Regions from separate parts of the Streptomyces sp. NPDC059169 genome, predicted to be linked through region 2. Evidence: riboswitches for the same ligand, from Rfam matches in the RefSeq annotation. Region 2 holds a riboswitch; each other region holds the start of a gene.
The links. A riboswitch is a leader RNA that binds a small molecule or an ion and turns the genes downstream of it on or off. The one in region 2 is predicted to bind cobalamin.
Positions count from the first base shown of each region.

Region 1: it holds a riboswitch for cobalamin, as region 2 does, so the genes downstream of both, metE (5-methyltetrahydropteroyltriglutamate--homocysteine S-methyltransferase) here and ACFXOM_RS07880 (energy-coupling factor ABC transporter permease) in region 2, are expected to answer to the same signal.
Region 3: it holds a riboswitch for cobalamin, as region 2 does, so the genes downstream of both, cobN (cobaltochelatase subunit CobN) here and ACFXOM_RS07880 (energy-coupling factor ABC transporter permease) in region 2, are expected to answer to the same signal.

Region 1 is NZ_JBHZCF010000024.1:32,118-41,547, reverse strand. It holds gene ACFXOM_RS32375 (long-chain fatty acid--CoA ligase) at 43-1,599, opposite strand; gene ACFXOM_RS32370 (aldehyde dehydrogenase family protein) at 1,620-3,329, opposite strand; gene ACFXOM_RS32365 (GMC family oxidoreductase) at 3,326-4,885, opposite strand; gene ACFXOM_RS32360 (PucR family transcriptional regulator) at 5,169-6,356, shown strand; partial or broken gene ACFXOM_RS32355 (short-chain fatty acyl-CoA regulator family protein) at 6,423-6,834, opposite strand; cobalamin riboswitch at 7,267-7,486, shown strand; gene metE (5-methyltetrahydropteroyltriglutamate--homocysteine S-methyltransferase) at 7,673-9,430, shown strand, end outside.
Region 2 is NZ_JBHZCF010000003.1:367,811-377,240, forward strand. It holds gene ACFXOM_RS07850 (universal stress protein) at 1-38, opposite strand, end outside; partial or broken gene ACFXOM_RS07855 (hypothetical protein) at 305-838, opposite strand; gene ACFXOM_RS07860 (FxLYD domain-containing protein) at 994-1,614, shown strand; gene dhaK (dihydroxyacetone kinase subunit DhaK) at 2,216-3,208, shown strand; gene dhaL (dihydroxyacetone kinase subunit DhaL) at 3,236-3,832, shown strand; gene dhaM (dihydroxyacetone kinase phosphoryl donor subunit DhaM) at 3,829-4,230, shown strand; cobalamin riboswitch at 4,260-4,469, shown strand; gene ACFXOM_RS07880 (energy-coupling factor ABC transporter permease) at 4,497-5,192, shown strand; gene ACFXOM_RS07885 (energy-coupling factor ABC transporter substrate-binding protein) at 5,189-5,551, shown strand; gene cbiQ (cobalt ECF transporter T component CbiQ) at 5,558-6,307, shown strand; gene ACFXOM_RS07895 (energy-coupling factor ABC transporter ATP-binding protein) at 6,304-7,152, shown strand; gene ACFXOM_RS07900 (FAD-dependent oxidoreductase) at 7,252-9,273, shown strand; gene ACFXOM_RS07905 (PadR family transcriptional regulator) at 9,296-9,430, shown strand, end outside.
Region 3 is NZ_JBHZCF010000007.1:256,340-265,769, reverse strand. It holds gene cobN (cobaltochelatase subunit CobN) at 1-1,984, opposite strand, end outside; cobalamin riboswitch at 2,022-2,152, opposite strand; gene ACFXOM_RS15935 (cobalamin biosynthesis protein CobG) at 2,198-3,655, shown strand; gene ACFXOM_RS15930 (precorrin-8X methylmutase) at 3,652-4,293, shown strand; gene ACFXOM_RS15925 (precorrin-2 C(20)-methyltransferase) at 4,290-5,810, shown strand; gene ACFXOM_RS15920 (cobalt-precorrin-6A reductase) at 5,860-6,612, opposite strand; gene ACFXOM_RS15915 (cobalt-precorrin-5B (C(1))-methyltransferase) at 6,624-7,766, shown strand; gene cobM (precorrin-4 C(11)-methyltransferase) at 8,057-8,806, opposite strand; gene cbiE (precorrin-6y C5,15-methyltransferase (decarboxylating) subunit CbiE) at 8,803-9,430, opposite strand, start outside.

The sequences.
Region 1 (9,430 bases), on a different contig from region 2:
GCCCGGGCGCCGGGCCGACCGGTCCTCGCGCCGCCACGGCGGTTACGGCTGCGTCACCAGTTCCCGCTTCAAGATCTTCCCGGTCGCCGTCATCGGCAGGGCGTCACGGAATTCGACGATCCGCGGGTACTTGTAGCCGGCCATGCTGCGCTTGCACCAGGCGACGAGGTCCTCCTCGGTGACGGTCGCCCCCGGCTTGCGGATGACGTACGCCTTGACCTCCTCCCCGTGGCTCTCGTGCGGAACGCCGACCACCGCCGCGAGGCTGATGTCGGGGTGCGTAAGCAGCACCTCCTCCACCTCGCGGGGGTAGACGTTGAATCCGCCCCGGATGATCAGGTCCTTGGTGCGGTCGACGATGTAGAGGTAGCCGTCCGCGTCCCACCTGCCCACGTCTCCGGTGTGGAACCAACCGTCCGCGTCGATCGCCTCGGCCGTCGCCTCGGACCGGTTGAGGTAGCCCTTCATCACGTTGTGGCCGCGGACGCAGATCTCGCCGGGTTCCTCAGCGGCGCACCGCGTTCCGTCCTCACGGACGACCTCCACCTCGACGCCCCAGACGGGGAGCCCCACCGAGCCGGGCCGCCGGGGCCGGTCCCTGCGGTTGAACGTGGCGATCGGGCTGGTCTCGGACAGCCCGTACCCTTCGAGGATCGGCACGTTGAAGCGTTCCTCGAACTGCCTGAGCACCTCGACCGGCAGGGGCGAGCCGCCGCACACGCTCATCCGCAGGTTCCGGGTGATCGCCCCCAGGTCATGGCGGTCCGCGCCCTCGTAGGCGAGCAGGCTCCAGTACATGGTCGGCACGCCCGCGAAGAACGTGACGTTCTCGCGTTCCATCGCCTCGAGTGCGGCGCCGGCCTCGAAGCGGGGCAGCAGCACGATCGTCGCACCGCTCGCGAACGCCGCGTTGAGCTGCACCGTCTGGCCGAAGGAGTGGAACATGGGGAGCACCAGCAGATGGACGTCGTGCGGCTCCATCCCGAACAGGCCGTTCGCGAGGAGGGCGTTCTGCACCATGTTGCTGTGCGTCAGCTGCGCCCCCTTGGGACGACCGGTGGTCCCGCTCGTGTAGAGGACGACCGCGGTGTCGCCCTCACCGGTCGCGACGGTCGAGGAACCGGACGGCCTGCCGTGGGTGAACTCCGCGAGCGTCGGTACGCCGGGGACCGGTGCGGCAGCCGTCCGGTCCGAGGTGATCAGGACGAAGTGCTCGCACCCGGGGACCGCTTCGAAGGCGGAGCGACCGGACGCGCCCATGGGCAACTCGTCCGTTCCCTCGAAGCAGAAGTACGCTTTGGCCGCGGAATCCTCCAGGTGGTATGCGATCTCGCGGTCCGTGAGCAGGATGTTGAGTGGCACGACCACGGCGCCGGCCTTCAGGATGCCGAAGTAGACGACGGCGAAGTGGGGCAGGTTGGGGCAGCTGAGCGCCACCCGGTCGCCGCGGCCGACGCCGTGGGCGATCAGGGCGCTTGCGATCCGGTTGGCTTCGGCGTCCACCTGGGCGTACGACAGCCGGGTCCCGCCCAGGACCAGGGCGTCACGGTCGGGATGTTCCCGTGCGGTGTGTTCGAGGACGACGGCCAGGTTGAGCATGCGAGTCTCCCGTGTCGGTGTCAGCCGCGCAGCGCGGACGCGAAGATCTTCGGCAGCGCCGACCAGCGGGGTGCCGCTGCGAAGTCGGTGAGCCGTCGCCCCGTGGTCGCCGCGGTGCGGTTGGTGACGAACCACGGTGGCTTCGGGGTCAGGGACGGCTCCCCGTGCAGGACCGACCGGGGCGCCGGGCGGAACGGACCGCGCACCACGGTGCGTTCGGGTCCGTCGAGGAGAACGGCGTTGTGCACGACGCCGATCCCGCTCTGCACGTCGTCGACGGTGTGCCCGGGGAAGGCCCCCCAGCTCGCGTTGGCGGTGAGGTAGCCGACCCCGGTCCAGGCGTTCAGCGCCACCGTTCCGTAGCGCAGTTCGGCGATCGCGAGGTCGACGGCCGGACCGAGGTCCGCGAGGGTGCGGGGAGCAGCGATGAGGTTCACGCCGAGGGTGCCGGCGAACCGCTCGTTGGCCAGGTCCACCGCCGCGTCCAGGAAGGCCCGGGCGTCGCCCGGCAGTTCCGTGACGCCGAGCACGGGCGCGAAGTACTCGGTGGTCAGCATCGGCCCGGGCTCTTGCGGGTCGATCCCCTCGACGAGGACCCTCTGGCCGAATCGTTCGGCGCCGGGGAAGGCGTCGAGCGCCTGCTGCACCCGCTGGGCGCTGCCGGGGTAGTAGGCGGTGCGCCCGGGCGCCTCGGCGAGCACCGCGCGCAGATGGCTGAGGAACCGCTCCTTCTGCGGCCAGTCGGAGCCGACCACGACGACCTGGCCCGCGACGCAGTTGTAGCCGCCGTTGTGCAGCCGGTGCGTGGCCACGTGCTCGGCCTGGAACCGCAGGTCGGCATCGGACCAGTTGCCCGGTACCACGATGGTCGGCGACACTCCGCCCAGCTCGCTGGTGATGTCCTTGTCCAGCAGCGGCTTGCCGTCCCGCTTGCGGGCTGCGCCCTGGGCACCCGTCCCGAAGACGATCGCGTCGTGCGTCCGGGCGCTTCCGGTCATGTGCACGTGGCCGACCGCAGGGTGGTGCACGAGGTGGCCCCCGGCTTCCGCGCCGCCGGTCACGATGCGCACGGCTCCGATCTCGATCAGCGGCCCCAGTACGTTGCTGAAGACGTCGTACAGCCCGTCGGTGACCGGATTGAGCTTCAGCACGACGACCCGGTTGCGGGCGTACAGCTCGTACAGCACGTCCAGCACGGGGATCGAGGTGATGTTGCCGGCGCCGAGCACCACGCCGACGCCCGACGTCCGGGCCGGCTGTCTCAGGGCGAGTCCCGCGCGGCGGCGCACCGTCTCGGCACTCACCCCCGGCGGCATCCACACCTCCGCGCTGAACCCGCCCAGCAGCAACCGGTCGTAGATGCCGTGCGGAAGGACCCGCACGGCGACCCGGCCGCCGGGGGCGCGCCCGAGCGTGAAGCCGTCGACCGGGCTGCGGCCCTCCTCCAAGGCGCGGACGCTCGCCGCGAGCGCGGCCGTCCCGGTCAACACCGGGTATGGCCCGGAGGTCCACTCCTCACCGATGAGGGGGCTGTCCGCCGGGAGTCCCTTGTACGCGGCCGCTGCGCGTACCCAGACCTCGGACCAGTTCGCGGTCGCCGCGTGCACCTTCTCCAAGAGTTCCCTGCGCTCCGCCAGGCCGCAGGACGCCCAGGTCTCCTCCCCGCGGACCACCTCGCCCACGGCGCGGTCGAGGTCCGCCGCCGCACGGTCCGGAACGCGCGCCGTCACCGGGCACTCTCCTTGATGAGGTCGGCTGCCTTCTCAGCCGCCATGACGGTCGGGGCGTTGGTGTTGCCCCGCGGTACGGACGGGAACACCGAGGCGTCGACGACCCGGAGGCCCTCCACGCCCAGGACACGCAGGTCCGGATCGACCACCGAACCGATCGCACACGTCGACGTCGGGTGGAACAACGTCATGCCCGACCGCTTCGCCCAGGCGAGCAGCCCGACATCGTCCGAGTCCGCGGATGGCGCGTCGAACGGTTCTGACACGGCGTCGGCCAGGGGCGACTGGCGGACGATGTCCAGGGCGATCCGTACGCCGGCGACGATGCACGCGCGGTCCTCAGCGGTCGTGAGGTAGTTGTGCACGATGCGTGGTGCGGCGTCCGGGCGGGCCGACCGCAGGGTCACCGCTCCCCTGCTGGTCGGTGCCAGCACGCAGGGGCCGAGCGAGAACCCGTGCTCGGTCACGGGGCCGAGTCCGTCCTGGTGGAACAGCACCGGTGCCATGTGGAACTGGACGTCCGGGGCCTCGAGTCCGTCACGGGAGCGGAAGAATCCTCCGGCTTCGCCGATGTTGGAACTGAGCGGCCCGCGGCCCTCGCCCTGCAGCAGGGCCGCGTTGTGCGCCGTCGCGGCGGTCATCAACGACTCCACTCCGGTGCGGTAGTTCAGCAGCGCCATGAAGTGGTCCTGCAGTCCCTCCCCGACGGGGAGGTCGGCCACCGTCTCGATGCCGAACGCGGACAGCGGCCCGGCCGGACCGATCCCGGACAGCATCAGCAGTTTGGGCGACTCATACGTACCCGCACTGAGGATCACCTCGCGCTCGGCGCGGATGACCTCCACCGCTCCCCCGCGGGACACCTCGACCGCACGGGCCCGTCCCCGCTCGACCACCACCCGGTGCGCTCGGGTCGCGGTCAGCACGGACAGGTTCGTCCGTTCCCTGGCGGGGTGGAGGAACGCCACGGCGTTGCTGCAGCGCATGCCGTCGCGCTGGGTCAGTTGGTACCGGCCGACACCGAACTGACTCTCCGCGTTGAAGTCGTCGTTGTGCGGGTGTCCGGCCTTCACCGCGGCTTCGACGAAGGCGTCGGCCAGTTGGTGGTTGGACCGGCCGTCGCTGACGGTCAGGGGTCCGCCGGCGGCGTGGAAGGCGTCCGCGCCGCGTTCGTTGTCCTCGGACCGCAGGAAGTAGGGCAGGACGTCGGCGTACGACCATCCGGTGGCACCGGCAGCGGCCCAACCGTCGTAGTCGGCCCGGTTGCCGCGCATGTAGATCATCGCGTTCATGGAGCTGGTGCCGCCGAGCACCCTGCCACGGGGCAGATACGCGCGGCGCCCGTCGAGGCCGGGCTCGGGCTCGGTGTCGAGGTCCCAATCGAGGGACCCCTTGAACAACTGGGCGAACGCGGCGGGAACGTGGATCTCCTGGGCGGAGTCGGGTCCGCCCGCCTCGACCAGCGCCACGCGGACGTCCGGGTCCTCGGTGAGTCGCGCTGCGAGCACGCAGCCTGCGGACCCGGCCCCGACGATGACGTAGTCGTAGGTGTTCATGCGACCTCCGTAGGTCCTTCGGCAGCCCGGGGTCCGGTGCAGGGGTGCGTCGCTCGCCGTGCGCGGCCACCGCACGACGCCCACCCTCGGGTGGGCTGCCCGCTGGTCGCGAGGGCCTCTCGGTCGGCCACGGCCGGTGCCGAACTTCCCATGCGGTACCTCGGTGAAACACTCTGCCGGTGATTCCATCGTCCGATTCCCGGTTGGGCCATAGGCAGGGGGCCTGAATGGAGAGCCGCGGTTTGTGCCCGTGCACAACCGGGCGCGGGTCTAGAATCCGGACGTGACGACACAGCTGGGGGGCGACCGCGTGGTCGAGCTGGTCGGTCGCCTCCTGACCGAAGTGGACCGTCTCGCCGACGAGTTGACGGACAGAATCGTCGGCGGCGAGCATTCGTACGCGGAAGCACTGCTCGACCGCCACCAGTTGCGCACGACCGTCCACGACAACCTGCACACCCTGCTCACGGCACTTCAGGGCAGGCCGACGACCCTCGAAGCACCCAGGGCGGCCGGACGCCTCAAGGCCGAGCAGGGCATTCCGCTCGCCGCACTCCTGCACGCCTACCGCCTCGCCGGTCGCTTCATCTGGGACCGGCTCCTCACGGTCGCCGTGGACGAGGAGAGCACCAACCAGTTGCTGCACACGGCTTCCGACGTCTGGGCGGCGATCGACGACTACTCCGGCGCGGCCGCCGATGCCTACCGGGCGGCCGTCGAGGAGCGGGCACGGCGGGACGCCGCGGCACGGAGCGCGATGCTCACGACGCTCCTCGACGGCAGGGCCGGCACCGTCGGCCGCGCCTCGGAGATCACCCGCCTGCTGGACCTCGACGGCAAGGGACCGTTCCTCGTGGTCTGCGCGGAAACCCAGGACCACGCGGAGCCGTTGCCCGGCCTCGGGTACCGGCTGCGTGCTGCAGGTGTCGGTGCCGAGTGGGTCCGACAGGTGGGCGTGTGGGTGGGACTGCTGGCGCTTCCCGGCGAGCAGACGAGTGGTCCGGCGGTCGACCTGCTGGCGGACGTCACCGAGTCCCGCGTCGGCGTGAGCCGACCCTTCGCCTCCCCGGTGGACGCACCCACGGCGCGGCGCCAGGCGCAGCTGGCCGTCCGGTGCCTGCCGCTCGGTGCGCGCGGCGCGCACGTCTACGGCAGCTCACCGGTCTCCCTCCTCTCAGCCGCCTCACCCGACGTGGCACAGGAGGTCGCCCACGCCGTGCTGGGTCCGCTGTTATCGGAGCCGAGCGCCGAGCGGGACACGCTGTTGGAGACGCTCCACGCGTGGTTCGTCAGCGGCGGTTCGACGACGGTGGCGGCCCGGCGCCTGCACTGCCACCGCAACACGGTCCGCTACCGCCTCAACCGCGTCGCCGAACTGACCGGGCGACGCACCACGGACGCCGGGGCGTCCGCAGAGTTGTACTTCGCCCTCCAGGCCGTCCGGTTGAACGGCCTTGCTCCACCGCCCTGACGGCCGTTGACGCCGTCGGCACGGCAGCGGAGATCCCTTCCAGGAGCGACCCGCCCCTGCACGGCCTGGGGGATGCGTGGGATACGGGACGAAGGTGCCGGTGTTCCGGTCGATCCTCAGACGGCGGCCGAGGGGCGGGACGGCGCGTTGGGGACAGTCGAGCCGTTCGCACACGCGGCAGCCCATGCCGATCGGAGTGGCGGCCGAGGCGCTCGCGAGGTCCAGCCCGTCCGCGTACACGAGCCGGTGCGCGTGCCGGATCTCGCACCCCAGCCCGATGGCCTAGGTCTTGCCCGGTTCCACCCAGCCGCCGCGGTGGCGGGTGACGGCACGCGCGGTCCACAGGCAGCGCTGCCCGTCGGGCATCGCGGCGATCTGGACGTGGATCCGTCCCCGGCGCGGCGAACGCCTCGTAGACGTTCCACAAGGGGCAGGTGCCCCCGCCTCGCGAGAAGTGGCAGCCGGTCGCCGACTGTCGGGGTACTGCGCGCGGACGGCTTCTCACCGCGGTCAGGCACCAGCGCGAAGTCGGCACCGGCTACTTCGACCTCGTCTCCACCGCCGTCAACCCGGCCTCCCTCGACCACGGCGCTCACCGGCTCCACCGAGGAGGAGCAGTTCCACTAGCCACCCGGCCGGGCAACCGGTCGGTCCGGCCGCCTCTCCGGGCGGGGGCCGGCCGACCCGAAAACCGGGCAGCCGGGCCTGCAGACCGGGAGGCTGGGCCGAGGGGGCGCGGCCGACCGGGCCGAGGGGGCCCGGTCGGGCGCCGGCTGAGGGGCCGGCACCCGGCGCGGTGCGGGAAGCGCCGTCCTCGCGCTTCCCGCACCGACGCGTTCGTCTGCCCGCACGTCCCACGCGGGCCATCCGCATGGCGGACACGGCTCCCCGGAGCGTGGCATCGCCCCGTAGGCTGGTCCGCGCAGCTGGTTCGCCCCGTCCTCCAGACGGGATGCGTCGCAAGAGGGAACCCGGTGGGAATCCGGGACTGCCCCGCAGCGGTGAGCGGGAACGACCGCCGTCATACGCACTGGGCCCGGCCGGGCCTGGGAAGCGACGGCCACTAGGTGTCCTCCCCCGTGAGGACGTGCCCGCGAGTCCGAAGACCTGCCCGCTGCCCGCGCACGGACCGTCGTGCGCGGACATCCCGGTGACCTCGAGGGCGGTCGGTGGTCCCCCGGACGACGTCCGGGGGCAGTACGTACCAGGCGGACGACCGCGCTTCACGCGCGAGGTCGCACCGTCCGGTCCGTCACCCTTCGCGCTCTCGTCCCGTACCCGGGATCTCAGGGATTCATCTCGCGAAGGAGATCTCCGTGACCACCACGTCCGCAGCCACTCCGGCACGGGCCACCGTGTACGGCTACCCCCGCCAGGGGCGCAACAGGGAGCTGAAGAGGGCGATCGAGGGCTACTGGAAGGGCCGGGTCGCCGCCGATGCCCTCCACACCACCGCCGCCGACCTGCGCCGGGCCCACTGGCAGCACCTGGCAGACGCCGGCATCCACGAAGTACCGACGGGCGACTTCTCGTACTACGACCACGTCCTCGACACCACGGTCATGGTCGGCGCGGTTCCCGAACGCCACCGGGCCGCCGTCGCCGCCGACGGTCTGGACGGGTACTTCGCCATGGCACGCGGCACCCAGGACGTGGCGCCGCTGGAAATGACCAAGTGGTTCGACACCAACTACCACTACCTGGTGCCCGAGCTGGGTCCCGACACCGTCTTCGCCGCCGACCCGACCAAGCAACTCGCGGAACTCGAGGAGGCATTGGCGCTTGGCCTTTCCGCCCGGCCCGTCCTCGTCGGCCCGGTCACCTACCTCCTGCTCGCCAAACCGGCTCCCGGCGTGCCCGCGAACTTCGACCCGCTCACCCTGCTCGACCGGCTGCTGCCCGTGTACGCCGAGGTCCTCGCCGATCTGCGCGCGGCCGGCGCCGCATGGGTACAGCTGGACGAGCCGGCCCTCGTGCAGGACCGCACCCCAGCGGAACTGCACGCCGCCGAGCGTGCCTACCACGGGCTCGGTTCCCTTGCCGACCGGCCGAAGCTGCTGATCGCCTCCTACTTCGACCGGCTCGGCGACGCCCTTCCGCTGCTGGCCAAAGCCCCGGTCGACGGGCTCGCCCTGGACTTCACCGAAGCCGCCGCCGCGAACCTGGAGGGGCTCGCCACCGTCGGCGGGCTGCCCGGCAAGCGACTCGTCGCCGGCGTGGTCAACGGGCGCAACATCTGGGTCAACGACCTGGCGAAGTCCCTTGCGGTGCTCGGCACACTGCTGGGCCTGGCCGACCGCGTGGACGTCTCCGCCTCGTGTTCGCTGCTGCACGTACCGCTCGACGCAACGAGCGAACGGGACATCGACCAGCAGATCCTGCGCTGGCTGGCGTTCGCCCGGCAGAAGGTCGTGGAGACCGTCACCCTCGCCAAGGGACTGGCCAAGGGCACGGACGCCATCGCTGCCGAACTCGCCGCGAACCGCGCGGACCTGGCGTCCCGCTCCGCATCGGCCATCACCCACGATCCCGCCGTGCGCGCCCGTACCGCGGCCATCACGGACGCCGACGCCCGCCGTTCCCAGGGCTACGCCGAGCGGTCCGCGGCCCAACGGGCCCACCTCGGCCTGCCGTTGCTTCCCACCACGACCATCGGCTCGTTCCCGCAGACGAGTGAACTGCGCACCGCACGGGCTGATCTGAGGGCCGGGCGGCTCGACACCACCGGCTACGAGGAGCGCGTCAGGAACGAGATCAAGGAGGTGATCTCCTTCCAGGAGAAGACCGGCATCGACGTCCTGGTGCACGGCGAGCCCGAACGCAACGACATGGTCCAGTACTTCGCCGAGCAGCTGGCGGGCTATCTCGCCACACAGCACGGCTGGGTGCAGTCCTACGGCACCCGGTACGTCCGCCCGCCGATCCTCGCGGGAGACGTCTCCCGCCCCGAGGCGATGACGGTCCGATGGACGGCCTTCGCCCAGTCCCTCACGGCGCGCCCGGTCAAGGGCATGTTGACCGGCCCGGTAACCATGCTGGCCTGGTCCTTCGTCCGTGACGACCAGCCCGCCGCC
Region 2 (9,430 bases):
TCCGATCCGTCCACGCCCACGACGACGGGCAGCTCCATCGGGCGCCACCGCCTTTCGTCCGACAGGGTGACGCGGGGCTGCTGCCAACCGTGGCACCCCCGGTGACTGCGGGAAAGGGGCCGTCCGGCGACGGTCCGGGCCCTTCGGCCCGACGCGTCGGCGTGTCGACCCGGCTCCCGCGGACACCGGTGCACCCCACCCTCTCAACGCTCCAACCAGGACCCGCTGACCGCAAGTGCCGACCCATGATGCTCAGCCGCGGATTCACCTCGGGGCACCCGGGGAGCACCGAGGCGTCGGCGAGCAACACCCCGTCGACGCCGCGGAGCCGTCCCTCGACGTCGGCCCGGAAGACCTCCGGATCGGCACCCGCCGCAACCGTCCCGGTGGGGTGGTAAGCCGACAGGTGCAGCTGCCCCGTCCCGGTGCGGGCGAGGTGTCGTCCAGCTCGGCGAGCGTACGGGCCCGCGGTGCGGTGGGGGCAGTGCGGAGACCTCCAACTCGCCCACGGCGTGCGGGGCGTCGATGCGTCCGAGGATCCGATTCCGGCTGGTGGCCCGGGCTCCGGTAGCGCCGCGCGGGCGCAGCACGCGGTCCGTCGAGAGGCACAGGTCGAGACGGACCGGGCGGGGCGGACGGGGCGGGGCGGGGCGGTCGTCATCGTCAAGGTGGACCGAGCCGAGCATCGTCCCGGCGAAGAGGGTCCTTCGGGAGCCGCCGCCGGCACCGCTACCGCTCGCCGCCGTCGGCCCTTCCAGGGCTTCGACGATGGCCTGTCGGGGCAGCGCTTCCACGTCACCTCTCCCCAGTGGCCCCGTGGATGAGCCACCGGGCCCATGGCACCCACGGGAGCCCATGCCGCCGCGCCCCCTGGTGCCCGAGCACGAAAACGGACATATGGTTCTCTTTGCTGATGCGTCGATCCCCGAGGACCACGGGTCGACGCATCAACGGACCCTCCGACGGGGGTTCTGACGCTCCGAAAGGGTTTCCATGCGCCCGCACCCCAGCTCCGCCGACACGGCCCGGCGATCCGTCACGGTGGCGTTGTCCGTGATGATGACGGCGTTGGGTGCGGCCGCCCTGGTGGCGTGCAGCACCGGGAGCGGCGAGTCCGGCAGCAGTACTCCGTTCAGCCCACGGCCGACACCACCCGCTACCGCCTCCTTCTCGGGCACCGCGGCGTCCGCCCTGGCCTCCGTCGAGGCCTCGGCACGTGCCAAGGCCTCGGCCGCCGCGTCGTCCGCGTCGGCTGCCGCGTCCTCCTTCGAGGCATCGGTCTCCGCCGAGGTGGCACGAGCCAACGCCGAGGCCGCCGAGCAGCTCAAGAACGTGCAGGGCGGCGGCAACGCGCGCTCCGACGTCTCGCTCACCGGCAGGCCGACGGCCAACACCCAGGGCGTCCAGGCCGTGGTGGTCACCATCCGCAACAGCACGGACCAAACGGCCTCGTACGCCGTGCAGATCGACTTCACCGACTCATCGGGCGAGGTCGTGGAGAGCCGGGTCGTGGGCGCACAGAACCTGGCCCCCGGGGAGCGGGAACAGGCACTGGCCATCAGCCGGAAGCCGGCCGGCCTCACCCCGACGGTCGCGAAGGCGCAGCGCTACTGAACGGGCCGGGCGACGCCGCGCGGCACCACCGACCCTGCGCGGATCAGGGCCGTGACCGGCCACCCCCTCGGGACCACCCGTACACCCCGGGAAACGCGTCCCGCCCGCGGCCGCGGGCGGGACGTCGTGCTCCTGCGGGACCGCGGGCGGCGCCCGGGGACCGCGAAGCGGCAGTGACCGTGTCGCCGCCCCACGGGACACGCCCGCCAGGGGCCCCGCGCCGAGGCGCTCCCCGTCGAGCGCCTGAGCCGGCCCGTGCGGACGACCCGCCGGGCCGCAGCCACCACGTCCGGCTGTGCCGCGGCCGGGACACTGCCCGGAACGGACGACGCCGACGGAGCGAGCAGCTGCGGAACCCGTCCCGACCAGGCGGTCTCCTTGATCGTGGAGATGCGTGCGATCCCGGCGGGCCCGTGGCGGCGCGCCCGGCGGACGGAAGCGACGTCCGACGACTCCTGTCGCCGGGAGCCGTCGCTGCGTGATCATGACGGCACGGGTCGATACTGGACCCAGGCGACCAGACACGAAACGACACGTGCAGGCACTGATGAGCCGTCAGCGGAGTCGGCATAGAGTCGGTACTCTCACGCAGGAGGTAGCCATGCGGATGCTGATCAACGTCCCGGAGACCGTCGTCGCGGATGCCCTGCGGGGGATGGCCGCCGCGCACCCCGAGCTGAGAGTGGACGTCGAGAACCGCGTCGTGGTCCGGGCCGACGCACCCGTGGCGGGCAAGGTGGCGCTGGTCTCCGGGGGCGGATCGGGGCACGAGCCGCTGCACGGCGGGTTCGTCGGCCCCGGGATGCTCTCCGCGGCGTGCCCCGGGGAGATCTTCACCTCGCCGGTCCCGGACCAGATGACCCGGGCCGCGGCGGCCGTGGACAGCGGTGCCGGGGTGCTGTTCATCGTCAAGAACTACACCGGTGACGTGCTCAACTTCGACATGGCGCAGGAGCTCGCCGAGGACGAGGGCGTCCAGATCGCCAAGGTGCTGGTGAACGACGACGTAGCGGTGGTGGACAGCCTCTACACCGCGGGCCGGCGGGGTACGGGGGCGACGCTGTTCGTCGAGAAGATCGCCGGGGCAGCCGCCGACGAGGGCGCACCCCTGGAGCGGGTCGAGTCCGTCGCGCGCACGGTCAACGAGCGGTCGCGCAGCTTCGGCGTGGCGCTCAGCGCGCCCACGACACCGGCCAAGGGCAGCCCCACCTTCGACCTCCCGTCGGGCGAACTGGAGTTGGGCATCGGCATCCACGGGGAGCCCGGCCGGGAGCGGCGTCCGATGATGACCGCGCGGGAGATCGCGGACTTCTCGGTGGAAGCGGTCCTGGAGGACCTGCAGCCGTCGAATCCCGTGCTGCTGCTCGTCAACGGTATGGGCGCGACACCCCTCCTCGAGCTGTACGGCTTCAACGCGGAGGTGCACCGGGTGTTGGCCGAGCGCGGTGTTCCCGTGGCCCGCACCCTCGTCGGCAACTACGTGACCTCCCTGGACATGGCGGGCTGCTCGGTCACGCTGTGCGAGGCGGACGAGGAACTGCTGCGGCTGTGGGACGCTCCAGTGGCGACCCCCGGGCTGCGTTGGGGACGCTGATCCGTGGGACACGACGAAGGAGAACTCGTGCTGGACGCCGGTTTCTTTCGCCGGTGGATGACCGCCGGGGCCGCCGCCGTGGACCGTGAGGCCGTCAGGCTGACGGAACTCGACTCCGCGATCGGGGACGCGGACCACGGCACCAACATGAGGCGCGGCTTCGCCGCCGTCGTAGACGCCCTGGACAGGGAGGCCCCCGACACTCCCGGAGCCGTACTGGCACTGTCCGGAAGGCAGTTGATCTCGACGGTCGGCGGGGCGTCAGGACCGCTGTACGGGACGCTGTTGCGGCGGACCGGCAAGGCTTTGGGCGACGCGGCCGAGGTGTCGCGCGAGCAGCTCGCCGACGCCCTGCGTGCGGGCGTGGCCGCGGTGGCACAGCTCGGCGGCGCACAGGCCGGCGACAAGACGATGCTCGACGCACTTCAACCGGCGTCCGAAGCCCTCGGCGAGTCGTTCGCGGCGGCCGAGCAGGCGGCCGAGCAGGGCGCGCTCGCGACCGTACCCATGCTGGCCCGCAAGGGCAGGGCGAGCTATCTCGGCGAGCGGAGCATCGGGCACCAGGACCCGGGGGCGACGTCGTCCGCGTTGCTGATCGCGGCGCTGGAGGAGGCGGCGCGATGAGCCAGGTCGGCATCGTCCTCGTGTCACACAGCGCCCAGCTCGCCTCGGCCGTCGCCGACCTCGCCCGAGGGCTCGCGGGCGGGGCCCCGTCGGTGCCGGTCGCGCCCGCCGGCGGTACCCCGGACGGGGGGCTGGGCACCAGCTCGGAGCTCGTCGCCGCCGCGGCGCGGCAGGTCGACCGGGGCGCGGGCGTGGCCGTCCTGGCCGATCTCGGCAGTGCCGTCCTGACGGTGAAGGCCCTGCTCGCCGAGGGCGACGAGCTGCCCGAGGCGACCCGTCTCGTGGACGCCCCGTTCGTGGAGGGTGCGGTTGCCGCGGTGGTCACCGCGTCAGCGGGCGGGGATCTGGACGCGGTGGAGGCAGCTGCACAAGAGGCGTACGGCTACCGCAAGGTGTGATACCCGCACAACCGTGCGCGGTTTGTGATGTAGGTGGTCAACACACTAGTGTCGCACCGCCTTGGTGACGGGAAACCGGTGCGGAACCGGTGCGGCCCTCGCCACTGTGATCGGGAAGTCCGGCCCCCTCCGCGAGGAAGCCACTGGACACCCCGCGGGAGACCGCGGCGTCCGGGAAGGCGGGGCTCGGGCGGCAGGACCCGTCAGCCAGGAGACCGGCCAGGGCGTGTCGTCCATCCACGAGGTGTTGGAGAGGTCTCCCGACCATGCACATAGCCGAGGGGTATCTGCCCCCGCTGCACGCGGCCGCCTGGGGCGTCGCATCCGCCCCCTTCGTCGTCCACGGAGCACGAGCGCTCAGCAGGGAGGTGAGGGCGCATCCCGAGTCCACGCTGCTGCTCGGGGCGTCCGGCGCCTTCACGTTCGTCCTGTCCGCACTCAAGATCCCGTCGGTGACCGGGAGTTGCTCGCACCCCACCGGCACGGGCCTGGGCGCGATCCTCTTCAGGCCCCCGATCATGGCGGTGCTGGGCACCGTCACCCTCCTGTTCCAGGCGCTGTTGCTGGCCCACGGCGGCCTCACCACGCTCGGCGCGAACGTCTTCTCGATGGCGATCGTCGGCCCCTGGGTGGGCTACGGGGCCTACCGGCTCCTTCGGCGTTTCGAACTGCCGTTGATGGTGGCGGTGTTCTTCGGTGCGTTCATGGCGGACCTTTCCACCTACTGCGTCACCAGCGTGCAACTGGCGCTCGCGTTCCCCGACCCGAGCAGCGGATTCCTCGGTGCCCTGGGCAAGTTCGGCGGCATCTTCGCGCTCACCCAGATCCCGCTGGCGGTCAGCGAGGGACTGCTCACCGTGCTGGTGACGCGGTTGCTGGTGCAGTCCAGCAAGAGTGAACTGACCCGACTGGGCGTGCTGCTCCAGAGCCGGGACGAGGAGAAGGAGGCCGTGGCCCGATGACACGTCACGCGAAGATCAATACGCTGTTGCTGATCGCTGTGGCCGCGCTGGCCGTGCTCCCGCTCGTACTCGGCCTCGGAGACGACAAGGAAGAGCCGTTCACCGGCGCCGACGCCCAGGCGGAAACGGCGATCACGGAGATGGCACCGCATTACGAGCCCTGGTTCTCACCGTTGTACGAACCGCCGTCCGGAGAGATCGAGTCCGCGCTGTTCGCCCTTCAGGCTGCCCTCGGCGCCGGGGTGCTGGCGTACTACTTCGGTCTGCGCAGGGGGCGTCGCCAGGGTGAGGTCCGTGCCGCTGCGGCCGCGGCGAAGGACGCCCACGCGGGCTCCGGCGCCGGCAGCACCGCGACCTGATCGCCGATGCTGCCGATCGACGCGGCGGCGCACAGCAGTCGCTGGCGCCGCCGCCATCCGGGTGAGAAGGCCGTACTCGCGCTCGGGCTGACCTTGTGCGCCGTCGCACTGCCACCGTGGCCCGGTGCCGTGCTGGTCGCCGCCGGCACGCTCGTGGTCCTGCTGGGTCCTGCAGGGGTCGCGCCCCGGCAGCTCTGGCGGGCCTGGCGCATCCCCCTGGGGTTCTGCGTGACGGGGGCGGTGCCGTTGCTGTTCGCAGTCGGCGGGCCGGACGGGTGGGTGGCGCTCGCGCCCGACGGGCCGTTGCACGCACTCCGACTGCTGCTGCGCACGTCTGCCGCTTCCCTCGGGGTGCTGCTGTTCGCGTTCACCACTCCCGTGTCCGACGTGCTGCCCCGGCTGGTGCGCGCGGGGGTTCCGGCGCCCGTGGTGGACGTGGCGGTCGTCATGTACCGGATCAGCTTCCTGCTGCTGGACGCCGTGCACCGCGTCCGCCAGGCACAGGCGGCGCGGCTGGGCCACACCAGTCACACGGCGGCCTGGCGATCCCTCGCGGGCCTCGCGGCGACCGCATTCGTGCGCGCCTTCGACCGGGCCCAACGGCTGCAGTCGGGCCTCGCCGGGCGCGGCTACGACGGGACGCTGCGGGTCCTGGTGCCCCCCGCGGCGGTGTCGCCCCGCTTCCTCGCGGCCGCCGCCGGGCTGCTCACGGGGATCGTCATCCTCACCCTCGTCCTGGAAAGGTTCCTTCCATGAGCACGACCACCCGCCCGCCGGCCGTGGTGGAGCTGGCCGGTGCCGGCTTCGCCTACCCGGACGGTCCGCCCGTGCTCAGCGGGGTCGACTTCACCGTCGCCGAGGGCCGGTCGCTGGCCCTGCTCGGACGGAACGGCAGCGGCAAGACGACCCTGATGCGGCTGCTGAGCGGGGGGCTGCGCTGCAGCCGGGGACGCCTGCTGCTGGACGGCGAGCCCGTCACGTACGACCGGGCGGGGCTGACCCGGCTGCGGACGACCGTGCAGCTGGTCGTGCAGGATCCGGACGACCAGTTGTTCGCCGCGTCGGTCGGCCAGGACGTGTCGTTCGGGCCGATGAACCTCGGCCTTCCGGAAGCCGAGGTACGCGCCCGGGTCGACGGGGCCCTCGACGCGCTGGACATCGACGCGCTCCGGGACCGGCCGACCCATCTGCTCTCGTACGGCCAGCGCAAGCGGGCCGCGATCGCCGGCGCGGTGGCGATGCGGCCCCGGGTGCTCGTGCTGGACGAGCCGACGGCGGGTCTCGACCCCCACGGCCAGGAGCGACTGCTCGAGGCGTTGGACGGCCTGCGGGCGACCGGAACGACCGTGGTGATGGCCACCCACGACGTGGACCTCGCCCTGCGGTGGGCGGACGACGCGGCCGTCCTGTCCCCCGCCGGCCTGCGGACGGGCCCGGTCGCCGCGCTCCTCGCCGACCGGGAGCTGCTGGAGGCGGCCCGCTTGCGCCGGCCGTGGGCGATGGCAGCTACCGGGGTGCTGCGCAGGTATGGGCTGCTCGGGGCGGACGCGGATGGTCCGCGGACCCCTGAGGAGTTGGACCGCTGGGCAGCACCGGCGTAGCGCACATCACCCCAGCCCCATTGTGCAACTAGTTGCATAATGGGGCTGGGGCGTCTACAAAAAGGGGGTCGACGCAACGCTGCGCGAGGAGGCGCCCCGATGACCCCGACCCCGTACCCGCACCTGCTGAGCCCGCTCGACCTCGGGTTCACCACGCTGCCCAACCGGGTGCTGATGGGCTCGATGCACATCGGCCTGGAGGAGGCCGAGAACGGCTTCGAACGCATGGCCGCCTTCTACGCCGCCCGCGCGCGCGGCGGCGTCGGACTGATCGTGACCGGCGGCATCGCGCCGAACGACCAGGGACGCCCGTACGAGGGCGGCGCCAAGCTCACCACCGAGGCGGAGGCCGCGCAGCACCGGATCGTCACCGACGCGGTGCACGCGGCGGGCGGGCGCATCGCCATGCAGATCCTGCACTTCGGCCGGTACGCCTACCACCCGCAGCTGGTCGCGCCCAGCGCGATCCAAGCCCCCATCAGCCCCTTCGTCCCCAACGCCCTCACCGACGACGAGGTCGAGCAGACGATCGAGGACTACGCACGGGCGGCGGAGCTGGCGAAGTCCGCCGGGTACGACGGCGTCGAGATCATGGGTTCCGAGGGCTATCTGATCAACGAGTTCATCGCGAGTGCGACGAACCAGCGCACCGACCGCTGGGGCGGCTGCTACGAGAACCGCGTCCGCTTCCCGTTGGAGATCATCCGCCGCACCCGGGAGCGGGTCGGGGAGGACTTCGTCCTGATCTACCGCCTGTCCATGCTGGACCTGGTCCCCGGCGGCTCCTCCCTGGAAGAGGTCGTCCAGTTGGCCAAGGCGGTCGAAGCCGCGGGCGCGACGATCATCAACACGGGCATCGGCTGGCACGAGGCCCGCATCCCGACCATCGCGACCTCGGTGCCGCGCGGCGCGTACACGTGGGTGACGCGGCGGCTGATGGGCGCCGTGTCGGTGCCGCTGGTCACCAGCAACCGCATCAACACGCCCGAGGTGGCCGAGCGGCTGCTCGCCGAGGGGCGGGCCGACATGGTGTCCATGGCGCGGCCGTTCCTCGCCGACCCGGAGTTCGTGGACAAGGCCCGTCAGGGCCGCGCCGAGACGATCAACACCTGCATCGGCTGCAATCAGGCATGCCTGGACCACACGTTCAGCGGGAAGATCACGTCCTGTCTGGTGAACCCGCGCGCCTGCCACGAGACGGAGCTGGTCCTCTCCCCCACCCGGCTGGCCAAGCGGCTCGCGGTCGTCGGCGCCGGCCCCGCCGGGCTCGCCTTCGCGGTGTCGGCGGCCGAGCGCGGACACCACGTGTCCCTCTTCGACGCCGCCGACGAGATCGGCGGACAGCTCAACATCGCCAAGAAGGTGCCCGGCAAGGAGGAGTTCGAGGAGACCCTCCGCTACTTCCGCACCCAGTTGGCGCTGCGCGGAGTCGACGTCCGGCTCGCGACGCGGGTGACGCCGGAGCTGCTCACCGGCTTCGACGAGGTCGTCGTGGCCACGGGCGTCACACCCCGTACCCCGGCGATCGAGGGCGTCGACCACGCCAGCGTCGTCAGCTACCTCGACGTGCTGCGTGGCGGCGCCGAGGTCGGTGACCGGGTGGCCGTCATCGGTGCGGGGGGCATCGGGTTCGACGTCGCGGAGTACCTCACCGACGGGGGCCAAGGGGCGAGCCTGGATCCGGAGACCTACTTCCGGGAGTGGGGCGTGGACACGGACTACACGGCTCCCGGCGGGCTGCGGGCCCCCGAACGCCCGAAGCCCCCGCGCACGGTCCACCTGTTGCAGCGCAAGACGACGAAGGTCGGCGCGGGCCTCGGCAAGACGACGGGCTGGATCCACCGGACGGAACTCAAGCACCGCGGTGTCGCGATGGTCGCTGGGGTCACCTACGACCGGATCGACGACGAGGGCCTCCACATCACCGTCGACGGCGTGTCCTCGACGCTCGCCGTGGACACCGTCGTCCTCTGCGCGGGGCAGGAACCACGCCGAGACCTGTACGAGGAGCTGACCGCCGCGGGGGTGACCGCGCACCTCATCGGCGGTGCGGACGTCGCCGCGGAACTCGACGCCAAGCGCGCCATCGACCAGGGAACCCGGCTGGCGGCGACGGTCTAGGGACCGTCCTTAGGATGCGCTCATGTCACTCCCGCACGCCATCCTCACCGCACTCCTGGAGAAGCCGTCCTCCGGTCTGGAGCTGACCCGCCGCTTCGACCGGTCGATCGGCTACTTCTGGTCGGCCACGCACCAACAGATCTACCGGGAGCTGGGG
Region 3 (9,430 bases), on a different contig from region 2:
CGTGGTCGAGCTTGGCCGCCTGGATCAGCGTCCAGATCTGGGCGCGGATGGCGGGCAGCTTCGCCGGGTCCATGGAGGAGATCTGCGCGTACTCGTCGAGCAGCTGTTCCAGGCGTGCGATGTCACCGTAGGAGTCGGCGCGCGCCATCGGCGGGATGAGGTGGTCGACGAGGGTGGCGTGCACCCGGCGCTTGGCCTGGGTGCCCTCGCCCGGGTCGTTGACCAGGAACGGGTAGACCAGCGGCAGGTCGCCGAGCGCGGCGTCGGGGGCGCAGGCCGCGGACAGTCCGGCGTTCTTGCCCGGCAGCCACTCCAGGTTGCCGTGCTTGCCGAGGTGGATCATCGCGTCTGCTCCGAAGCCCCCGTCGTCCTGCCGGGCCGCGATCCAGCGGTAGGCGGCGAGGTAGTGGTGCGAGGGCGGCAGATCAGGGTCGTGGTAGATCGCGATCGGGTTCTCGCCGAAGCCGCGCGGCGGCTGGATGATGATCAGCAGGTTCCCGCGGCGCAGGGCGGCCAGCACGATGTCGCCCTCGGGGTTGCGGGAGCGGTCCAGGAACATCTCGCCGGGCGCCGGGCCCCAGTGCTCCTCGACGCCCGCGCGCAGCTCGGCGGGCAGCGTCGCGTACCAGCGCTCGTAGTCGGCGGCCGGGATGCGGACGGGGTTGCGGGCCAGCTGCTCCTCGGTGAGCCAGTCCTGGTCGTGGCCGCCGGCGTCGATGAGCGCACGGATCAGCTCGTCGCCGTCACCGGACGCGAGGCCGGGGATCTCCTCCGCGCCGAAGTCGTATCCCTCGTCGACGAGTCGGCGCAGCAGGGCGACGGCGGAGGCGGGCGTGTCGAGGCCGACCGCGTTGCCGATGCGGGAGTGCTTGGTCGGGTACGCGGAGAGGACGAGCGCGATGCGCTTGTCCGCGTTGGCGATGTGGCGCAGCCGGGCGTGGCGCACTGCGATGCCGGCGACGCGGGCGGCGCGCTCGGGATCGGCGACGTACGCGGGCAGGCCGTCCTCGTCGATCTCCTTGAAGGAGAACGGAACGGTGATCAGGCGGCCGTCGAACTCGGGGACCGCGACCTGGCTCGCGGCGTCCAGCGGCGAGAGGCCCTCGTCGTTCTCCTCCCAGGCGCTGCGCGAACCGGTCAGGCACAGGGCCTGGAGCACCGGTACGTCGAGCGCGGCGAGCTCTCCGGCGTCCCAGGACTCGTCGTCCCCGCCCGCCCGTGGCTCCCCGCCGCCTTCAGCGGGGGCGCTCTGCGGCGAGAGGTCCATCTCGGCCGCCTGCGCCTCGGCCGGCCGGGTGCCACCGGCGGCGAGGACGGTGGTGACGACGGCGTCCGCGCCGCGCAGCCGGTCGAGCAGCTCCGGCTCGGGGGTGCGCAGTGAGGCGACGTAGAGCGGGAGGGCCCGGCCGCCCGCGTCCTCGACGGCGTCGCAGAGGGCTCCGACGAACGCGGTGTTGCCGCTCATGTGGTGGGCCCGGTAGTACAGCACCGCGATGGTGGGGCCGTCGGTGACGCGCGGGGTGCGGTCGAGCGGACCCCAGCTCGGGGCTGCGGCCGGGGGCTCGAAGCCGTGGCCGGTGAGCAGGACGGTGTCCGACAGGAAGCGCGCCAACTGCTCCAGGTTGTCCGGGCCGCCGTGCGCCAGGTAGGCGTGGGCCTCGGCCGCGATGCCGATGGGCACCGTTGACGCCTCCATCAGCTGGGCGTCGGGGGCCTGTTCGCCGGTCAGGACCACGACCGGGCGGGTCTGGTCGGCGGCGAGCAGCACGTCGAGACCTTCCGGCCAGGCGCGCAGACCACCGAGCAGCCGTACGACGACGAGCTCGGTGCCCTCCAGCAGATCGCGCAGTCCGCCAGGGCCTTCGGCCTGGGGGGTACCCGCAGCCGGGAGCCGGGAGGGGTTGGCGAGGCGGTACTCGACCGGGCCCGCGGCCGCACGGGCGCTGAGCAGGTCGGTGTCGGAGGTCGACAGCAGCAGGATCATGGCGTGCGCAGGCCTTCCTCGGGGTGTCCGCGCCCCGGGTGGTCGTAGGACGGCGGGAGTTCCTGGCTCGCCGGGCCCCGGGGGGCCGGCTCACAGTGGCGGGACCGCGCCGGATTCTCACCGGGCTTCCTCCCTAGGGTCCTGGGACCCCGTGCCGTCTGCATAGTAGAGGCTGCCCTCACCGGCAGGGCGGTCACCTGGAAGGACGTGGGTATGCTCGCCGCCATGCCGCCCACACCCGCAACACCCCCGAACCGGGGCGAACCTCGCATACGGGAACGGTCCGATGCATGCCCGGGCGCACTGCGGCTACATCCGGCCGACGACGGGCACCTGGCCCGACTCCGGCTACCCGGAGGGCTTCTGACGTCACATCAGCTCACCACCCTGGCGCGGGCCGCCGAGGAGCTGGGCGACGGCATGCTGAGTGTCACGTCGCGCGGGAACGTCGAGCTGCGCGGACTGGGCGAGGAGTGCGGTGCACAGCTGGCGGACTTCCTGCGGGACGCCGGACTGCTGCCCTCCGACACCCATGAACGGGTCCGGAACGTCGTGTCCTCACCGCTCGCCGGACTCGACGGACTCGGCTGCGGCACCGTGCAGTTGTGGGCACGACAGCTGGACGCGCTGCTGTGCGCGAGCGGGCGGGCGGCCCGGCTCTCCGGTCGTTTCCTGTTCGCCCTGGACGACGGGCGGGGCGACGTGGCGGGGCTCGGGGCGGATGTGACCTTGCTCGCAGCGGACGGCGGTTCGGCCGTCGTGCACGTCGGAGCACAGGCCTTCCGCATCGCGGCGGGGGACGCACCGCGGGCCGCCCTCGCGGCTGCCGAGGCCTTCCTCACGGCGGCGGAAGACTCCGGCACGGGAGCCTGGCGGGTGCGGGAACTACCGGCCGGGCAGGCACCGGCCGTGGGTGCGCAACTGGAGGCGGCGGGCATCGCGGCGACGCGGGTGCGCGCGGACGCAGGGGAGCGGACGGACCCCACCGGGGCGGCCACGGACGGCCCTCGGGCAGCCGGCGCCGGCACGGAGCACGGCTCTGGGCCCGGAGCCGGTCCCGGCCCGCAGGGCGCCGGCCCCCGCCCCGGGCTCGTCGAAGGTCCCGGCCGGTGGGCCGTGTCCGTCGCCGCCCCCCTCGGCCGACTCACCGCCGCCCAGGCCCGCGCGCTGCTGCCCGCGCCGTCGGACGAGGTCCGCCTCACTCCCTGGCGCGGGGTCGTCGTGCCCGGCTTCACGGACCCGGACGAAGCCCGCGCACGGCTCCGCGCCCTGGACGAGGCCGGCCTGATCACCGGCACCGGGTCCCCCTGGTACGGCGTAGGCGCCTGCACCGGTCGGCCCGGGTGCGGCAAGGCATTCGCGGACGTACGCGCCGATGCGGCGACCGGTCGGGACCGCCCCGGCGAGGACGCCCCGCCGACGGGTCCCGACCCCACGGGTCCGCAGCCCTCCGACTCCCCTCCGCAGGCCCTCCTGCCCGTGTACTTCTCCGGCTGCGAGCGCCGCTGCGGCCATCCGCACGGGGAGCACGTCGACGCCCTCGCCCTGCCGGACGGCACGTACCGGGTGACCGCAGGCGGCGCCTCCGTAGCCGTCGCGACCACCGCTCGGCTAGCCGACGCGGTCGCGGCGGCCCGCAGATCCACATCGACGACCACACCGACGAAATGAGCGAGAAGACCGTGTTCGACTACGAGAAGGACGGTGCGGAGATCTACCGCCGGTCCTTTGCCACGATCCGGGCGGAAGCCGACCTCGCCCCGCTGCCCGCCGACGTCAGCCGGGTCGCGGTACGGATGATCCACGCCTGCGGCATGGTCGACCTCGTCCGCGACCTTGCCTACTCCCCCGACGTGGTGGCCCGCGCCCGCACGGCCCTGCGCGCCGGCGCACCGATCCTCTGCGACGCCCAGATGGTGGCGAGCGGTGTCACCCGCAAGCGGCTGCCCGCCGACAACGAGGTGATATGCACCCTCTCCGACCCGTCCGTGCCCGCGCTGGCCGTCGACCTCGGCACCACGCGGAGCGCCGCGGCGCTGGAGCTGTGGCGTGACCGGCTCGACGGTGCGGTCGTCGCCGTCGGCAACGCGCCCACGGCGCTGTTCCGGCTCCTGGAGATGATCGAGGGAGGGGCGCCCCGCCCGGCGGCCGTCATCGGCGTACCGGTCGGCTTCATCGGCGCCGCCGAGTCCAAGGAGGCGCTCGCCGCCCACGCGTCGGGCCTGGAGCACCTGGTGGTGCGCGGACGGCGCGGCGGCAGTGCCATGGCCGCGGCAGCGATCAACGCGATGGCGAGTGAGGCGGAATGACCACGAAGACCCCCGGACGGCTGTACGGCGTGGGGCTCGGCCCCGGCGACCCGTCCCTGATGACCCTGCGGGCCGTCCAGGTCATCGCCGAGGCCGACGTGGTCGCGTACCACTGCGCCCGGCACGGCCGGTCCATCGCGCGTTCCATCGTGGCCGAGCACCTCCGACCGGACCAGGTCGAGGAACGGCTGATGTACCCCATCACCGTCGAGACCACCGATCACCCCGGCGGCTACCGGGGCGCCCTCAACGACTTCTACGAGGAGGCGGCCGAGCGGCTGGCGGCGCACCTCGACGCCGGACGGACCGTCGCCGTGCTCGCGGAGGGCGACCCGTTCTTCTACGGCTCGTACCAGCACATGCACAAGCGGCTGGCGCACCGCTACCCCACCGAGGTGGTGCCGGGGGTCACCTCGGTGAGCGCCGCCGCCGCCCGCATCGGCAAACCGCTGGTGGAAGCCGAGGAGACCCTGACGATCATCCCGGGCACGCTGCCCGAGGAGGAGCTGACGGCCCGTCTGGCGGCGACCGACTCGGCGGTCGTGATGAAGTTGGGGCGGACCTTCCCCGCTGTGCGAAGCGCTCTGGAGCGCGCCGGACGGCTGGACGACGCGCAGTACGTGGAGCGCGCGACGATGCCGGGCGAGCGCGTGGAGCCACTCGCCGGGGTGGATCCCGCGTCCGTTCCGTACTTCTCGGTCGCGGTGCTGCCGAGCCGTATCGACACGGCACCCCCGGTGCGTGAGCGGGGCGAGGTGGTCGTGGTGGGTACGGGGCCCGCCGGTCCGCTGTGGCTCACCCCCGAAACGCGCGGCGCGCTGGCCTCCGCCGACGACCTGGTCGGCTACACGACCTACCTGGACCGGGTGCCGGTACGACCGGGCCAGCGACGGCACGGATCCGACAACAAGGTGGAGACGGAACGAGCGGAGTTCGCGCTCGACCTCGCACGCCGCGGACGGAAGGTGGCGGTGGTGTCGGGCGGCGACCCGGGCGTCTTCGCCATGGCGACGGCGGTGCTGGAGGTGGCGTCGAAGGAGCCGTACGCGGACGTGTCCGTCTCCGTCCTGCCGGGCGTCACCGCGGCGAACGCAGCGGCGGCCCGGGCCGGCGCCCCGCTCGGCCACGACTACGCGACGATCTCGCTCTCCGACCGGCTCAAGCCGTGGGAGGTCATCGCCGAGCGGCTACGGGCCGCGGCGGCGGCCGATCTCGTCCTGGCTCTCTACAACCCGGGCTCGCGCAGCCGCACCTGGCAGGTGGGCAAGGCCCGCGAACTGCTGCTGGAGCACCGTGCGCCCCACACGCCCGTGGTGGTGGCGCGAGACGTGGGCGGTGCGGAGGAGAGCGTACGGATCGTGCGTCTGGGCGACCTGGATCCGGCGGTCGTCGACATGCGGACCCTGCTGTTGGTGGGGTCCTCGCAGACCCGCACCGTCACGCGGGGCTCCGGCGAGGAGATCGTCTGGACCCCGCGCTCGTACCCGGAGGCCGGCACGGAGCCGGCCGGCGGCTGAGCGGGCGTCGGCGGCGGGGGCATCGGCGGCGGGGCGGGCGTCCGCCCCGTCAGTCCGCAGAGCCCCCGGGGGCGAGCTTCGCCACCCACGCCAGGGCCTCCTCCGGCGCCGTCGCGACCGGAACGCCACCCGGGGCCGGGGGGCGACGGACCACGATCACCGGGACGCCCGCCTCGCGGGCGGCAGTGAGCTTGGGGGCGGTCGCCGCACCTCCGCTGTCCTTCGTGACGACCACGTCGATGCGGTGGCGGCGCAGCAGTTCCCGCTCGCCGTCGAGGCCGAAGGGGCCACGGTCCAGGAGGACCTCCGTCCGCGCCGGGTACGGGGCCTGTGGGGGGTCGACCGAGCGGACGAGGAACCAGAGGTCGTCGAGGTGCGCGAAGGTCGCCAGCCCCATGCGGCCGGTCGTCAGGAACACCCGCCGTCCCAGGGTCGGCAGCGCCTGCGCCGCTTCCTGCAGCGAGCCCACGTGGTGCCAGTCGTCGCCTTCCGACGGGGCCCACCCGGGCCTGCGGAGCGCCAACAGGGGAACATGGGCGAGGGCGGCGGCCCGCGCCGCGTTGAAACTGATCGTCCCGGCGAAAGGATGGGTGGCGTCGATGAGCGCATCCACCCGGTGCTCGCGCAGCCAGGCGGCAAGGCCCTCCGAACCGCCGAAGCCGCCGGTTCGCACCTCGCCCACGGGCAGCCGCGGGGCGGCGACGCGCCCCGCGAGCGACGTCGTCACCCGCCACCCGCCCGTGTGCAGGGACTCGGCGAGGCCGCGGGCCTCGGTCGTACCGCCGAGGATGAGGATGTGCATGGGGTCCTTCGATGAGTGAGGCCGGGGGCGGTCGTGCCGCCCAACTGAAGCACACCGGCCTCCGGTCCGGCTGGACGACCGGTGCCTGCGCGACGGCCGCGACGACCGCCGCGTACACCGCCCTGCTCACCGGCGACTTCCCCGACCCCGTGACGATCACGCTGCCCAAGGGGCACACCCCGGCGTTCGCGCTGGCCGCGGAGGAGCTGACGGACGTCTTCGCGATGGCCGGCGTGGTGAAGGACGCGGGCGACGACCCGGACGTCACCCACGGTGCGCTGGTCCGCTCCACGGTTCGGCTGCTGCCCGCGGGATCCGGCGTGGTGTTCCGGGCCGGGCGGGGCGTGGGCACGGTCACCCGCCCCGGCCTGCCGCTGGACGTCGGCGAGCCCGCGATCAACCCGGTGCCGCGCACGCTGATGCGCGACCACGTCGCGGAGGTCGCAACCCGGCACGGCGGCACCGGCGACGTCGAAATCACCGTCTCCGTCGACGACGGGGAGGAGATCGCCCGCTCCACGTGGAACCCCCGCCTCGGCATCCTCGGCGGGCTGTCCATCCTCGGCACGACCGGGGTCGTCGTGCCCTACTCCTGCTCAGCGTGGATCGACTCGATCCGCCGGGGCGTGGACGTGGCGCGTGCGGCGGGCCGCACGCACGTGGCCGGATGCACGGGCTCGACGTCCGAGAAGACCGCGGTCGCGCTGTACGGCCTGCCCGAGGATTCCCTGCTCGACATGGGGGACTTCGCAGGCGCCGTGCTCAAGTACGTCCGCAGGCACCCGGTGGATCGGCTCACCATCTGCGGCGGCTTCGCCAAGCTGTCCAAGCTCGCCGCGGGGCACATGGACCTGCACTCGGCGCGGTCTCAGGTGGACAAGGGCTTCCTCGCGGAGCTGGCGCGCGCCGGCGGGGCGGACGAGGCACTGGCGGCGGACGTGGCGGCGGCCAACACGGGGTTGGCCGCCCTGCAGCTGTGCGCCGCACGCTCGGTCCCGCTGGGCGACCTGGTGGCTGCAACCGCCCGCGACCAGGCGCTGGAGGTGCTGCGGGGCGCGCCGGTCACGGTGGACGTGGTGTGCATCGACCGCGCGGGGACGGTGGTGGGTCGCTCGGAGCCCCGCGGCCCGGACCGTACGACGCCGGTCCGCTGAGCAGCCGCTGGCCGCGCGCCGTGCGGTGCCCGCACCGCACGGGTGCCCGGGGTGTTGGTCCTCGACCGCCGGACCGGCCGGTGGTGCGGGCCCGGCACCGACGTGCGCGGGGTTACGCCCATGGCCGGTCGTGCGAGGGAGCGTACTCGGAGTGCGTGCGGGTGGGCGGGCGTGGTGTGCGGAGCGGACGCCGGGCGTCACCCCGTCCGAACCGGCGCGTACCGGCCTCCCGCGCGGTTACCGGCGTGCCCCGCACCCGCCCCGCACGGAAGCCGGTCGCGACCAGCAGCTCAACACAGGTGTCGCTCGCGCGCCGGGTCGTACAGGTGGCTGTCCCGGAACTGCGACGCCGCCAGCGTGCGGCCCACGATGATCACCGCCGTCTTCGTGATCCCGGCGGCCTTCGTCTGCTCCGCGATGTCCTCGAGCGTGCCCCTGAGGACCACCTCGTCCGGCCTACTGGCCATGGCCACCACGGCCGCGGGGCAGTCCGCCCCGTAGTGCGGCAGCAGTTCCCCGACGACCCGGTCGACGTAGCGGGCTGCCAGGTGCAGCACGAGCAGCGCGCCACTGCGTCCCAGCGTGGCGAGCTCCTCGCCCTCGGGCATGGGGGTGGCCTGCTGCGCGATGCGTGTGAGGATCACCGTCTGGCCGACGGTCGGCACCGTCAGTTCCCGCTTGAGCGCCGCCGCGGCCGCCGCGAAGGCCGGGACCCCCGGCACCACCTCGTACGGGATCCCGACCGCGTCCAACCGTCGCATCTGCTCCGCCACCGCGCTGAAGACCGACGGGTCACCGGAGTGGAGCCGGGCCACGTCGTCGCCGGCCTCGTGGGCACGGACGATCTCCGCGATGATCCGGTCCAGGTCGAGCGGGGCCGTGTCGATGAGGCGGGCGCCCGGCGGGCATTCGGCCAGCAGGTCCCGCGGGACGAGCGAGCCCGCGTAGAGACAGACCCCGCACCTCGCGAGGGTCCGTGCCCCGCGCACAGTGATCAGGTCGGCGGCGCCGGGGCCCGCGCCGATGAAGTACACGGTCATGAGGGATCTCCTGCAGGGGACTTGGTGACGGACCATTGGGTGACCGGCATCGCCTGGCGCCAGCCGGTGAAGCCGCCGACCGGGACGGCGTGCGCCACCGCGAGCCGCACCAGCTCGCCGCCGTGCCGCCGGTGGCGCTCGGCGAGCAGGGCCTCGGACTCCAGGGTGACCGTGTTGGCGACCAACCGTCCGGCCGGGGGCAGGGCGTCCCAGCACGCGTCCAGGAGGCCCGGCGCGGTGAGGCCACCGCCGATGAACACCGCGTCGGGAACGGGGAGTCCGGCGAGTCCGCCGGGGGCGGCGGCGGTGACGACCCGCAGGCCGGGCACACCGAGGGCCCGTGCGTTGCGGGCGATGCGGTCCGCGCGCACCGCGTCGCGCTCGACGCTGACCGCACGGCACGTCCGGTGCGTCCGCATCCACTCGATCGCGATCGACCCGGAGCCCCCGCCCACGTCCCACAGCAGCTCCCCCGGTGCAGGGGCGAGGGCGGCCAGGGTCGCGGCGCGGACGTGGCGCTTGGTGAGCTGGCCGTCGTGCTCGTACGCGTCGTCCGGGAGCCCGGGTACGGCGGCCAGCCGAGGCGCTCCGGGCTCGCGGGCGCATTCGACGGCGATCACATTG